Regions from separate parts of the Planococcus sp. 11815 genome, predicted to be linked through region 1. Evidence: riboswitches for the same ligand, from Rfam matches in the RefSeq annotation. Region 1 holds a riboswitch; the other holds the start of a gene.
The links. A riboswitch is a leader RNA that binds a small molecule or an ion and turns the genes downstream of it on or off. The one in region 1 is predicted to bind cobalamin.
Positions count from the first base shown of each region.

Region 1 (7,335 bases):
TCCAGCGGCATTGGAGAAGCAACAGCCAGAATTTTAGCCGAAAAAGGCGCCAAGTTGGTATTGGCAGCGCGCAGAGAAGAGCGCTTGAAAGAGATCAAGGAATCACTGCCGGAAGCACACATCGTCTACAGAAAAGCTGATGTATCAAATCATGAAGAAGTGCAGCAAGTCATTGATTTGGCGATTGCCGAGTACGGTCAATTGGATGTACTGTTCAATAACGCCGGGATTATGCCGACCGCCCCGTTGGCTGAAACGCGACGCGACGAATGGAAAAACATGCTGGATATCAATGTCATGGGGGTGCTGAATGGCATTGCAGCGGCGTTGCCGAAGATGGTCGAACAAAAATCCGGCCATATCATCTCCACCGATTCTGTGGCAGGGCATGTGGTCTACCCGCATTCAGCCGTTTACTGCGGAACCAAATTTGCTGTCCGGGCCATTATGGAAGGCTTGAGACAAGAGCAGCGTGAAAACAACATCAAATCCACGATTATCTCACCGGGCGCTGTCCTGACCGAATTATATACAACCATCAATGACAAAGAAGTATCGGCCGCTCTTCACCAAGCCCAATCAGAATGGGGACTTGTCGCAGAAGATATTGCCCAGGCAGTCGCTTATGTCATCGATACACCGGACCGCGTTTCGGTCAGCGATATGATCATTCGCCCGACAGCTCAAGAGGTATAAAGGAAATAGGATAAGGAAAGGCGGTTTTCAGATGGAGATGCAAGAATTTATCGATTTTTGCAAAGCAGGCAACCCCATTTCAAGTACAGATAAAGAATTGCACGGCCTATTGGTGCAAAGCAGTTTTCAGGCCCAGAAAATCATGGTGGAGTTGAACTCAACTTTCAACACCCAAGAAGAAATCGTCGCGCTGTTCTCTGAACTGACAGGCGCACCAGTCGACGCTTCGTTTCTATGTTTGCCTCCGTTCCACACGGACTTCGGCAAGAACATACGCATCGGTAAAAATGTGTTTATCAATACCGGTTGTTCGTTCCAGGACCGGGGCGGCATCACCATCGGCAATGGCTCATTGATCGGCATGAATGTCTCGATCGCTACCTTGAATCATGGCTTGCCCTTGGAAACAAGAGGCACCACCATGCCCTTTCCTGTAGTTATCGGCGAAAACGTATGGATTGGCTCAAACGCCACCATCCTTCCCGGTGTTACGATTGGGGACAATGCCGTTGTGGCGGCAGGGGCTGTCGTTTCAAAAGACGTCCCTTCAAACACGGTAGTGGCAGGAGTCCCAGCAAAGGCCATAAAGAAAATTACGGAATAGCTGCGAATCATTTATTCACTAATTGGATGAGCGATAAAAAGAACGCATCGAGTCTAGGACTTGATGCGTTCTTCAACTATATAAGCCTTTTATCCATCATTTTCGGCGAAATCAAGAGCGACCGTGATATCCCCCTCTCCGACCGCTTGAGTAAATCTTTCCACATTTTCGATATAGCCGAGACGGGTATATTGATGGGAAGTTGAAAGCTTGTCATAAAAGAATACCAGGCAATCGTCTCCGTAAAGCATAATGTCCCCCGCATTAATATGCCCTGGGCTCTCAGAATTTGTTGGGAGCCTTTCTGAAAGATAAAAGAACTTTTCATTTCCATGAAGATCTTCCATATCTATGGTTAACGGAAGCAATTCAAGCAATGCTTCGGTTGTATCGCTTTCGTAAAGTTGTGCTGAGAACACTTCGTTCCCTATTTGCAATTCTAAAGCAAGTAGATTTGCCATCTCCGCTTCCTCCCTTTCCTGGTTATCCCCGTTGCTTGGTTGTTCTTCAGCATTCGGCGCATCTCTTTCATCCGTTTCGCTCGCATCACAAGCACTTAAGCCAAGAGCCATGAGGATGATACCTAATGGCAAAGCTGTTTTTTTCATTTTCATTTCCCCTTCCTGTTGAGACTATGGAGAAATTTACTGAATCTAAATTAAGTAGGCTGATTTACTCGTCTTAAATAGATATTTTATATTTTCAATATCATCATAAAGCGATGGAATTCAAATGACCAATACCTATATCAAATAGTCCGGTATATGTTTTGGGCATACGATCTTTAAAAATGCCTTCAATTTAAAAACCGGACTCCATAGAGGAAGTCCGGCTTTTTGTTCTTTACCATCCACTATTTTCTAGTAGTATCGAAAAACACATTTCTTCTTACATTGTGCTCTTGTGGGCCGCGTAAGCAGATAAGCCGAGTAATTGGTAAACCGCTGCCACGTTAATATGGCTGCGAACTTGTGCCGCTAGAAAATCATACTCTTCTTCCCTTCGCTGGGCATCGGGTTTCACATCGTCTTCCAATGGTTCTAACCCTTTTTTGACTCGTAATTCATTGACTAGTTCACGCGTGAATTTCCGGTTATGGAAAATGCCATGGAGGTATGTGCCGATCACGCTTCCATCTGCACTGACTGCCCCGTCCATCCGGCCGTCCGATAGCTGCATAAATGGCACAGTCTCCCCGCGGATAGTTGATCTTCCCAAATGGATTTCGTAGCCTGTCAGCATCTGTCCGTCTTTTACTTGCCTGCCGGTCATTAAAACGGTTTTCTTATCCCCAACAAACACCGTGTCCACCGGCAGTAAAGAAAGACCGCTTGCCACTCCCCCTTCCCCGTCGACCGCCTCATTATCTAAAAGTGATTCCCCAAGCAATTGAAAACCTCCGCAAACCCCAAAGATCTTGGTGCCTTGCTCGTGCAGCTGTTGAATCGCTCGATCAAAGCCGTTTTCTTTGAGCCACGCAGCATCAGCCAATGTGTTTTTGGTTCCGGGAATGACGAGCAGGTCAGGTGTACCGAGATCTTCGACTTTTCCGACCAAACGCACGCCCGTTTCCGGTTCATCGAAAAACGGGTCTATATCTGTGAAATTCGAGATTCGTGGGAGCCGGATGACGGCTATATCTACAGCAAACTCTCCTGGTTTCGGTTTTTTAAACCGCAGCGATGACAATGCAAGAGAATCTTCTGCATCGATTTGGACATCGAGATAAGACAAGACCCCGAGCACCGGAATGCCTGTTTCTTTCTCCAGCCAGTCAATGCCATCATCGAGCAGCTCACGCATGCCACGGAATTTATTGATGATGATTCCTTTTACACGAATTCGTTCCGATTCATCGAGCAAAGCGAGCGTTCCGACGATAGCGGCGAACGCACCACCCTTGTCGATATCCACCACTAAAATGACGGCGGCATCTGCCAAGTGGGCCATGCGCATATTGGCAATGTCTTTATCCTTCAAATTGATTTCTGCAGGGCTACCGGCACCTTCAAGTACCAGCACGTCAAAATCCTGCTGCAGCCTGCGCATCGACTGCTCGACCGCCGGCATCACTTGCTGCAAGAAATCGTCGCGATAGGTTTTTGCATTCATGTCCATAAAGTGCCGGCCATGGACAATGACTTCTGACACCATGTCCTGCTTTGGCTTGAGCAAAATTGGATTCATATCAAAAGTCGCCGGAATACGGGCTGCTTCTGCTTGAACGCCCTGCGCCCTGCCGATTTCGCCGGCTGCTTCTGTCACAAACGAATTCAGCGCCATGTTCTGTGATTTAAACGGAGCCACACGGAAGCCATCGTCTGAAAAAATTCGGCATAGCGCTGTACAAATCAAGCTTTTCCCCACATCGGAAGCTGTTCCTTGAATCATAATCGAAACTGCTGGCATACTTTTCCCTCCACTCGTCAAAATAGAAAAATCCCCCGCGTGCCGCAAGGGATTGAGAAAAAACAGCGAAAAAAAGGCTGACTCCCAGCTTGTCCTTGCAAGCAAACGGGCATCCGCATAAAGGCAGGTCTCCTGGCTCGTGATCATCGCCTTCTGAATCTTCCCGAAGCATCGCTTCAGTGGCTTTTTCAGATGGCTCTCACTTACAGTGGCGGGACCGCGCCGGAATTCAACCGGCTTCCCTTTTAACTCATGTTCAAGACATAAGCAACTTTATGCATTGGATTCAAACTCTATTTTTCTTTTCATTATATACACAGTCATTCTTTCCTCACTAGCTTTACTTTCGAAGGTGACGTGGCCATCGAGTTTTTGGGATAAGTTTAAATTAAAGAGAAAGCTTGTTTTACTGTTGAATCATTCGATTTTGGCAGAAGTCCGGAAACTTATCTTTACATCAGAACTAGTAATAAATCAGTTTTTGTAATGTTTCTCCTGAAGCCATTTCAAGGCTCGTCAAAAAAAGTAAAAATGGCCATTCCGCTAAAAATCGGAATGGCCATTTTTATCCTATTCTATTTCCTTCGCATCTTTTAATGTGAAGATAATAAAAATAAGTTTGGAGTCAGTATTCTGAATATAACTTAACTGGACTTAAGTTCCATTTAAAACAAGGATTAACCTCTCCGTATAACTGGTTTTAAAAGTATGATAAGGTAAAAATATGGAAATCAAAATTTAAGAAGGGAGCCAAAACCTTGTTAAAGAAACTAAATAGAATTTTTATGATTTCAATGGTCATATTGTTTTTATTCGTCATATCAGCCTGCAGCTCCCAAATAGAAGACACACAACAAGAAGTCGTGGAGCCTAATAAACAAGACACTCAAGAAGAGTATCTAGGACGAAATCTTGAGATAGGGGTATTAGGCACTCCGCCAGAAATAGACTCAGAGAAAATCACTTTCAGTACGGTGGAGATCGAAGAGTTGAGTATCGAAACAGTCGAACAATACGATAGTTTTTTCGTCATGGAAGAGTATTTAGAAAGGGCTGCTGATAGTCCCTATACTGAAGTATTTGCAAATTCAGATGTTCTCTTTTTCTTCATCCAAACAGAAGCTTATTACTTTCCCTTTGTGGACGATGAGATAAGTTACACAGATTATTCCAAAAGAGTCCATGATGAGGAAATCTTTTCTTTAGGCTATTACCCGGCGGCTGAAGAAGGCGCTTCAAGTTGGCAATTCAATATTTTAGCTAAGGATCTTTCTGAGGAAGAATATGAAGAAGTTGTAAGAGGGCTTTATTACGAAATGTTTTATGTCATCAGAGATTTAAATTAAGTTATAAGGCGGGATACCTCCACTTGATAGAAAAGTGGAGGTATCCCGTTCTCTATTTGCTTTGATGTGAATGCAACTTGATTTAGATTAAGTTATATTCAGATCATCAGGAAATTTTTCTGTTTTTTTTCTTGGATTTTAACGAGTCTAATGAGCCAGTATAAAGCAATCCATGGCAGAATAAATTTAGTGGTCCAGGCAATTGCATTCGGGAAAAAAATGATCGAATTAATACCGATAGCTGATGCTAATACCCATAATAGAGCAATTATTATTGTTAATATTAAGTACTTCAATTGGTTCATCCCTTCTAAGAAAGGTTTAATATGTGAATGCAAATTAATTTATATTAAGTTACATTTACTCTTTTAATTACCTTATTATTTCTTATCCCAGATAAGTACGACTTAGTTCTATGCTTTTTTAAATTATATTTTTCTACTGTTATAGTTTTTTATTAAAGTTGCTACAATCGCAATTATAAAAACGATGAAACTATTTATTAAGAGACAGTAACCTACTTGCATGCCATAAAATATTGCAAAAGCATCACGAATAAGAAATAGTGCCAGTGCACCGCCGATTGTCCCAAATAATATCGCTAATAATAGTATTGTAAACGCTACAGAATATAGATTTTTCTTTTTCTTATAGCCTTTAAACCCAATAATATTTGCGACAATTATAAAGAAAACCAGAAGTATTAAGAAAAAGTAAGTCATTTAACCCTTCCTTACATAATTTTGGTTTCTTGAATTTCAAAGTCATTGCCATAAAGACTTTCTTTTAATCTTTGGTAGTTGAATGTAACTTAAGTGCGGTGAGTTACATTCGACTTTTTCAAACATCAACTACATTTAGACTAACACCAACTCCCATAATATGTATATGAAATAATTACCTTTACTTTATTGAATAAAATCGTTCGTAAGAGTACAGATTCACAAAAAGGAGAGAAGATGTGCTTAGCACACCTTCTCTCCTTTGAAATACACATGACTTCCGATAATCCGGCAATATGTAAACTAAATCTTTGTATTAATTGATAAGAACTTTAGAATACAGACTTCTATCCACAAGAAGTAACAGTTTTTCTTTGTTCTATTTGAGAGCATTAAGTATGTTAATACTAAGCGTAATCCTCTCGACTCATTAGACATATTCGATCGAGAGTACCGTATTAGCATCATGTCAATCTAAGACTTAATTAATTTCTTTTAAAATGAATTAAAAGCAGCAAATTATTAACGCAATAATTTGCTGCTTTTAGAAAGTTAGCCAGTAAGCATTACTTTAATTTTATCGTTAATTAGTTTCCTGTTAAGAAAGTAAAAAACAATTTACTTAATAATCGTATCTCTTGCACCGTCTACTACAATATCTGTTCCATTTATATAACTAGCTTTGTCAGACGCTAAAAATGCTAAAACATCCGAAACTTCATTTGGACTAGCGAATCGCTTCATCGGCAACATTTGAGCTGTTTCCTCAAGTTGTTCGCTCGTTAGCATCTCTTGAGCCATAGGCGTAAGGATAGCTCCTGGAAGGATCGCATTGATTCGAATGTTTTTATTAGCGAATTCATAAGCTGCTTGTTTTGTAAGACCTCGTACCGCAAATTTTGAAGCGGTATACGCAGGGTTTGCTTCAGCGCTTGCTCTCAACCCAGCAAGTGAAGAAATATTGATGATGGCTCCGTCATTTTTTTCAATCATGATCGGTAAAACCGCTCTCATACCATAAAAGACGCCAGATTGATTTATATCAATTATTTTTTTATACAGGCCTTCTTCCATTTCCAAGAGGCCGGTTATTCCGCCAGCCAATCCCGCATTGTTTACTAAAATATCGATAGTTCCAAATGTCTTGATGGTCTGCTGAACTAGAGCATCCCAACTATTGGTATTCGTCACATCCAATTCGATGAATAAGGCGTCTTCCCCCAGTTCCAAAGCAAGTTTTTTTCCTGCTTCGACATCAACATCCCCGATAACAACTTTTGCGCCTTCCTCGATAAACTTTTTGGAATGGGCTTCCCCCATGCCTTTTGAACCTCCGGTGATAATAGCGACTTTACCTTCTAATAATTTCATCTTAATTCCTCCTAAATTTAATTTATGATTTTACTTGTGTACTTTTAGTAATTGTTACTAGATGACTTCGACTGAGAATTTGTACTGAATTATCTTGCATAAAGGGTGTCAACAATTTCTTCAATCACCTCCTGGCAAGTGAGGATCTGTTGAATCCCGCCAGCTGCTTCAGAAACGCTAATCGTCC
Region 1 is NZ_CP096991.1:3,120,836-3,128,170, forward strand. It holds gene M1Q06_RS15660 (SDR family oxidoreductase) at 1-696, shown strand, start outside; gene M1Q06_RS15665 (DapH/DapD/GlmU-related protein) at 728-1,300, shown strand; gene M1Q06_RS15670 (cyclophilin-like fold protein) at 1,390-1,908, opposite strand; gene M1Q06_RS15675 (cobyric acid synthase) at 2,189-3,709, opposite strand; cobalamin riboswitch at 3,815-3,999, opposite strand; gene M1Q06_RS15680 (hypothetical protein) at 4,468-5,055, shown strand; gene M1Q06_RS15685 (3-isopropylmalate dehydrogenase) at 5,484-5,777, opposite strand; gene M1Q06_RS15690 (SDR family NAD(P)-dependent oxidoreductase) at 6,396-7,148, opposite strand; gene M1Q06_RS15695 (NAD(P)H-dependent flavin oxidoreductase) at 7,238-7,335, opposite strand, start outside.

Region 2 (7,335 bases), 440 kb from region 1:
ACATCGACGGCAAAGTCATCGAGTACTCGAAAAAATTCTTGCCATCGATCGCATCCGGCTTAGAAGATGCACGCGTTGAAGTAATCGTCGGCGACGGCTTCATGCACATCGCGGAATCGGAAAATGAATTCGACGTCATCATGGTCGATTCCACTGAACCGGTCGGGCCGGCAGTGAATTTGTTCTCGAAAGGCTTCTACGCTGGCATTTCGAAAGCCTTGAAAGAAGACGGCATCTTTGTGGCACAATCGGACAATCCGTGGTTCACGCCGGATTTGATCAAGCAAGTGCAAAGCGATGTCAGAGAGATTTTCCCGATTACGAAATTATACCTCGCGAACATCCCGACTTACCCGAGCGGTTTGTGGTCGTTCACGATCGGTTCGAAAAAATACAACCCGCTTGAAGTGCCAGCTGAGCGATTCCACGATATCGAAACAAAATATTACACACCGGAATTGCACAACGCGGCATTCGTTTTGCCGAAATTTGTGAAAGATTTGACGGGTGAATAAGATGCGTTTTGACGAAACCTATTCAGGAAAAGTATTCATCAAAAGCCATCCGAATTACGAAGAGTCGAAAGCAGTCCTTTACGGCATGCCGATGGACTGGACCGTCAGCTACCGTCCCGGCTCGCGTTTCGGCCCGAATAAAATCCGCGAAGTCTCGATTGGGTTGGAAGAATACAGCCCATACCTTGACCGCGAACTTGAAGACGTAAAATTCTTCGATGCAGGGGACATCCCGTTGCCGTTCGGCAATCCGGAAAAATCCCTTCTCGAAATCGAAACCTATGTACACACGTTGTTGGCTGATGGGAAAATCCCAATGGGCATGGGCGGCGAGCATTTGGTGTCATTGCCGGTCATGAAAGCAGTCGCGAGCCGCTACGACGATCTTGCCATCATTCATTTCGATGCGCATACCGATCTCCGTGAAAACTATGAAGGCGAAGAATATTCGCATTCAACGCCGATCCGTAAAATTGCCGATCACATCGGCCCGAAAAACGTCTACTCGTTCGGCATCCGTTCAGGAATGAAAGAAGAATTCGAATGGGCGAAAGAGCAAGGCATGCATTTGTATAAATTCGAAGTGCTCGAGCCCTTGAAACAAGTACTGCCGACACTCGACGGCCGTCCGGTCTACATTACGATCGATATGGACGTGCTCGATCCAGCACACGCGCCAGGCACTGGGACGGTCGATGCTGGCGGCATCACATCGCGCGAACTGCTCGCATCGATCCATGCCATCGCAGCATCGGGCGTCAACGTCGTCGGCTTCGACCTCGTTGAACTCGCGCCAGTTTACGATCATTCCGATCAAACAGCGAACACGGCAAGCAAACTCATCCGCGAAATGATTCTTGGCTGGGTTAAATAAGAAAAGCGGAAGCGCCTGTCCAGCTCCGACAGGCATAAGACGATCTGGCGCAGCGGCGCTCTTTGCCGCACAGCCAGAGTGGCTTATGGCCCCGAGGAGCTAGGCGCTGGAGCTAGACAATAAGAAAAGCGGAAGCGCCTGTTCAGCTCCGACAGGCGTAAGACGAATGACCGAAGCGGCGCTCTTTGCCGCACAGGGCAGTCGGCTTACGACCCGAGAGGCAAGCCGCTGGAGCTGGACAATAAGAAAAGCGAAAGCGCCTGTTCAGCTCCGACAGGCGTAAGACGATCTGGCGCAGCGGCGCTCTTTGCCGCACAGCCAGAGTGGCTTATGGCCCCGAGGAGCTGGGCGCTGGAGCTGGACAAGAAGAAAAGCGGAAGCGCCTTTCCAATTCCAAAAACGAAAACAAAGCCGGCCTGTATTTAACAGGCCGGCTTTGTTTTGCCTAAAACTAAATCACGGCAATGGAAAGCCCTTTGTCATTTATAGAAGCATCGGAGGAGCTGGCTCGGATTAGATTGAAAAAACGGCGCCAATCGGGCTATAATGAAAAGGTTATTATTTATCGGAAAGGCGGATGCACATGAAGAAATCGGTGAAAATCAAATTGACGACGATCATCCGCCAGCCGGGTGCTGAAGATCAAGTGATGGAACTGCGTTCAGAAGGCGTTCTGACCGTGAAAAATGGACGCCGCTATCTGCAATACGATGAGCGGCAAGATGATCTCGATATCCGGACAACGGTCAAACTCGGTGAAACGGATGCGGTCGTGATGCGCAGCGGAGGTTTGCAGATGCGCCTGCCGTTTCTGTTGGATAAGGAACAGACCGGCAATTTGCGCCACGGGGAAGAATCGTTCATGCTCACGACCAAAGCACATGAACTCATCATGACGGAAAGCCGTTTCAAAGTGCGCTATGACTTAGCGCTCGGAAACGATTTTGCCGGCGAATACGAAATGGAAATACAGTTTATGGAGGGAACCAAATGAACGCAGTAGAACAAGTACAGCAAAACATTAAACAGGCGATCGCCGAAGCGGTCCAAAAAGCGGGACTTACAGAAGAACCGGTTCAGGTCCAATTGGAATCGCCGAGAGATAAAGCGAACGGCGATTACGCAACAAACGTGGCCATGCAATTGACGCGTCTTGCGAAAAAGCCGCCGCGCGCAATCGCAGAAGCCATCGTGGAAAACTTGGACACCCAGTCAGCGAATATCGAAAAAGTCGAAATCGCAGGCCCTGGCTTCATCAACATCATCATCAAAAAAGATTATTTGAACGATGTCATCAAAACTGTACTTGAGCAAGGCGAAGAGTATGGCCGCTCGAACTCCGGCAACAGCCAGCGCGTCCAAGTCGAGTTCGTCTCTGCGAACCCGACAGGCGATCTTCATCTGGGTCACGCACGCGGTTCCTCTGTTGGCGATTCGATGTGCAATATCCTGGACCTTGCCGGCTATGACGTGTCCCGTGAGTATTACATCAACGATGCGGGCAACCAGATCAATAATTTGGCTTTGTCGATTGAAGGGCGTTATTTCGAAGCGCTTGGCAAAGGTGAAAGTATGCCTGAAGATGGCTACCGCGGGCAAGACATTATCGATATCGCTGCGGCACTCGTTGAAGAGCACGGTGATAAATTCCTTCATATGACAGAACAAGAACGTTATAAAGCATTCCGTGAACACGGCTTGAAAGTGGAGCTTGCGAAATTGCAGAAAGACTTGGCCGATTTCCGCGTCCATTTCGATGTGTGGTATTCGGAAACTTCCCTTTACGAAAACGGCAAGATCGACGCGGCATTGAAAAAACTGCGCGACAATGGCCATATTTACGAAGAAGACGGCGCCACTTGGTTCCGCTCGACAACATTCGGCGATGACAAAGACCGTGTGCTTATCAAAAACGATGGCACCTACACCTATTTGACGCCGGATATCGCTTACCACGAAGACAAAATCCAGCGCGGCTTCGACAAGCTCATCAATATTTGGGGAGCTGACCACCATGGCTACATCCCACGCATGAAAGCAGCAATCGAAGCGCTTGGCTACGACCGCGATACGCTTGAAGTGAGCATCATCCAAATGGTGCAATTGTATAAAGACGGCGAGAAAATGAAAATGAGCAAACGTACCGGTAAAGCCGTGACGATGCGCGAATTGGTCGACTTGGTCGGCCTAGACGCGGTCCGTTATTTCTTTGCGATGCGCTCCGGCGATTCCCATATGGATTTCGACTTGGATTTGGCCGTTTCCCAGTCCAACGAAAACCCGGTTTATTATTCCCAGTACGCACATGCGCGCATCTGCTCGATCTTGCGCCAGGCAGCGGAGCAGAACTTCACCGCTTCGACTGAGCATCTGGAGCTGTTGACGGACGAAAAGGAAATCGAAGTATTGAAGAAAATCGGCGATTTCCCACAAGTCATCGCAGATGCTGCAAAACTCCGTGCGCCTCACCGCGTCACGACTTATATCCATGAACTGGCGTCGAACTTCCACAGTTTCTATAACGCCAATAAAGTATTGGATGCTAGCAATGAAGAATTGACGCGTTCGCGCCTTGCCCTGATCGAAGGGGTTAAGACGACACTCGCAAATGCCTTGAAGACAGTCGGCGTCCAAGCTCCTGAAAAAATGTAGAAGACAACTAGAGCTTTCGGTGTATAATGGAGTCATCAAATCAACTGAATAGCAATCATGAAGGTGCTTATGTCTAAGAACATGAGTTAAAAGGGAAGCCGGTGCAATTCCGGCGCGGTCCCGCCACTGTATGTGAGAGCAAACTGCAAGGCCACTAGGAGATCCCGGGAAGGCGCAGCAAGCGATGACCACAAGCCAGGAGACCTGCCTTCATGAACACCGAACCGAAAGCTTGCGAGGACAGGCCGGACGCGCTTGTTTTTTGCGAACCCGTCCTGTAAGTCCTCTGCATCCTTTATGCAGGGGACTTTTTTAATGAAATGTGGAAGCGGCTGTTCAGCTCCGACAGGTATAAGACAATCTGGCGAAGCGGCGCTTTTTGCCGCACAGCCAGAGTGGCTTATGACCCGAGGAGCTAGGCGCTGGAACTAGCCACCAAGAAAAGCGTAAGCGGCTGAATGGAGGCTAAGCTAAATGCGCGACGTCCTGTCGCAACGCTTAGCTGACTCACATCCTGTGAGCCCCCGAGCGAGCGCTTGGTAGGGAAAAAACAAAACACCAGGAGGAATAAGGATGAAAAATATATGGAAATTCGGGACGGCTGCAGGAATGGCCGCAATTGTACTGGCTGGATGCGGCGACGAAGCGGCACCTGTCGAAGATCAAGATGTAGAAACACCGGCTGAACCGCCGTCGGAAGTAGCGGAAGCGGAATTCCCGGTTACCTTAGTCGATGCAATGGGCGATGAAGTAGTCATCGAAGAAGAACCGGAATCATTTGTTTCGATGATTCCTTCTAATACAGAAATCGCCTATGAGCTTGGGCTGGGCGAAAAAATGGTCGGCGTTTCGGATTTCGACAATTATCCGGAAGAAGTAGCAGATCTAGAAAAAATCGGCGGCCAAGAATTCAATGTAGAGAAAATCATCAGCCTGCAGCCGGATGTCGTTTTGGCCCATGAATCAGGGCTTGGCATGGGAACTGAAGGATATCAGCAGCTGCGTGATGCCGGATTGAATGTCTTTGTCGTAGAAAACGCAGAAACATTTGATGAAGTATATGAAACGATTTCCGTCATAGGCCAAGTGTCAGGCGCAGTGGAAGCAGCAGACGGGTTAATCGAGGAAATGGAAGCGCAAGTCGCGGAAGTTGAAGAACTGGCGGCTGGTGTCGACGAATCCAAATCGGTCTTCGTAGAGATTGGCAGCGAACCGGAACTTTATACAGCCGGTACAGGTACGTTCATCCATGAAATGCTGACAATGATTCAAGCTGAAAATGTCGCAGGAGGCGAAGAAGGCTGGATCAGCATGGATCCGGAAGCAGTTGTTGCGGCAAACCCTGAAATCATCATCACCACAGAAGGCGGTTATATCGAAAATGCTGCTGAATTGATCAAAGAGCGCAGCGGTTATGCAGATGTGACGGCCGTGCAAGAAGATGCCATTTATGAATTGAACCCTGATACTGTCACGCGTCCAGGCCCGCGTTTGACGGAAGGCTTGATGACTTTGGCAGAAGTGATTTATCCGGAGACATTCAGTGAGTAAATCTGCACTCGCCTATGTAGTCTCCCTGATTTTATTGGGCGGGGCAGTAGTGCTCGGAGTGACGGTCGGGACGGTGCCAATTTCACCGGCGGTTATCTGGAACCCTTCATCGGACGAAGCAGCTGCGAATATTTTATGGAATATCCGCATGCCGCGTGTGGTGCTTGCGGGACTAGTCGGTGCGGCACTTGCGATTGCGGGCGCAGCTTTTCAAGGCTTGCTGAAAAACCCGCTCGCTGATCCATATACTTTGGGAGTGTCGTCCGGTGCCGCTGTCGGTGCCGTGATGACGCTTTTTTTCGGCATCTCCATTCCGTTTCTTGGCCTGTTCACCTTGCCGGTCATCAGCATGATCGGCGCTTTGATCACGATGCTCGCCGTCATGGGTTTTGCACGGCTTGTCGACCGGTCGATGAAGATGGAAACAGTTATTTTGACCGGCATCATCTTCAGTTCATTCCTGGGGTCGATCATGTCTTTGATGATTGCGTTGACCGGTGAAGAACTGCGGCAGATCATCGGCTGGCTGCTTGGCAGCGTGTCGATGCGCGGCTGGCCCTATGTCCAGATGGCGCTGCCGTTTGTGCTTGTCGGTTCATTCGTCTTATGGCTTTACCGCCGTGAATTAAACGCGATGCTATTCGGTGAAGAACGTGCACAACATTTGGGTGTAGACGTCAGGAAGAGCAAGATGGCGATTTTGATCGGCGGATCGGTCCTGACGGGATCAGCAGTTGCAGTATCTGGAACCATCGGCTTTGTTGGCTTGGTCGTCCCGCACATCACGCGCCTCGTATGGGGCTCTGACCACCGCCATGTCTTGCCGTTATCGTTTATCAACGGGGCTGCGCTTTTAATTGTTTGCGACTTGGTGGCGCGGACGATCATTTCACCGACCGAATTGCCGATTGGCGTTATTACTGCGTTTATCGGGGCGCCGGTCTTTGCATTCATCTTTTTCCGCCAGCGCAGAGGAGGGCTTTAAATGTTGCAAATTGAAAAGTTGTCAGGCGGCTATGGCGACAAGAAAATCGTCGACCGCATCTCATTCGGTGTCGAAAAAGGCCGCATGCTTGGCATACTCGGGCCGAATGGCAGCGGCAAATCTACCTTGATGAAATTGATCAGCGGCGTCTTGGAGCCGACAGCCGGCGTTGTCCGGATCGACGGTAAGCCTGTTGGCGATTTCCCAGCTAAGGAATTGGCCCGCAAGATGGCGGTTTTGCCGCAGCTGCATGCGCATGCTTTTTCACACACTGTCCGTGAAACGGTTTCTCTCGGCAGGTATCCGCATCAAAGCGGCTGGTTTTCGTCTTGGTCCGAAGAAGATGAAGCGGCAGTCCAGGAAGCGATGAAGCTCATGGACATCAGCCACTATGAATCGACATTACTTGAAGAGATGTCCGGAGGCGAACAGCAGCGCGTTTTCGTAGCGCAAGCCTTGGCGCAAAACGCGGCGGTCTTGCTCCTTGACGAGCCGACCAACCATCTCGATATCAACCACCAGAAAGAATTGTTGGATACCATCAAAAAACAGGCGATCGAAAAAGAATTGACGGTTATCTCCATCTTCCATGACATCAATTTGGCTTCCATGTATTGCGATGAACTTCTATTGATGGACGAAGGAAACATCGTCCGAATAGGAGAGCCCCACGAAGTTGTCAGGACGCATGATGTCGAATCTGTCTACCAGACGCGTGTCAGCAATCACCCCCATCCGGAGCTGCCGAAGCCGCAAAT
Region 2 is NZ_CP096991.1:2,679,937-2,687,271, reverse strand. It holds gene speE (spermidine synthase) at 1-515, shown strand, start outside; gene speB (agmatinase) at 517-1,389, shown strand; gene M1Q06_RS13495 (DUF1934 domain-containing protein) at 1,973-2,383, shown strand; gene argS (arginine--tRNA ligase) at 2,380-4,041, shown strand; cobalamin riboswitch at 4,086-4,267, shown strand; gene M1Q06_RS13485 (ABC transporter substrate-binding protein) at 4,615-5,592, shown strand; gene M1Q06_RS13480 (FecCD family ABC transporter permease) at 5,585-6,577, shown strand; gene M1Q06_RS13475 (adenosylcobinamide amidohydrolase) at 6,578-7,335, shown strand, end outside.
Region 2: another riboswitch for cobalamin. It lies ahead of M1Q06_RS13485 (ABC transporter substrate-binding protein); the one in region 1 lies ahead of M1Q06_RS15675 (cobyric acid synthase).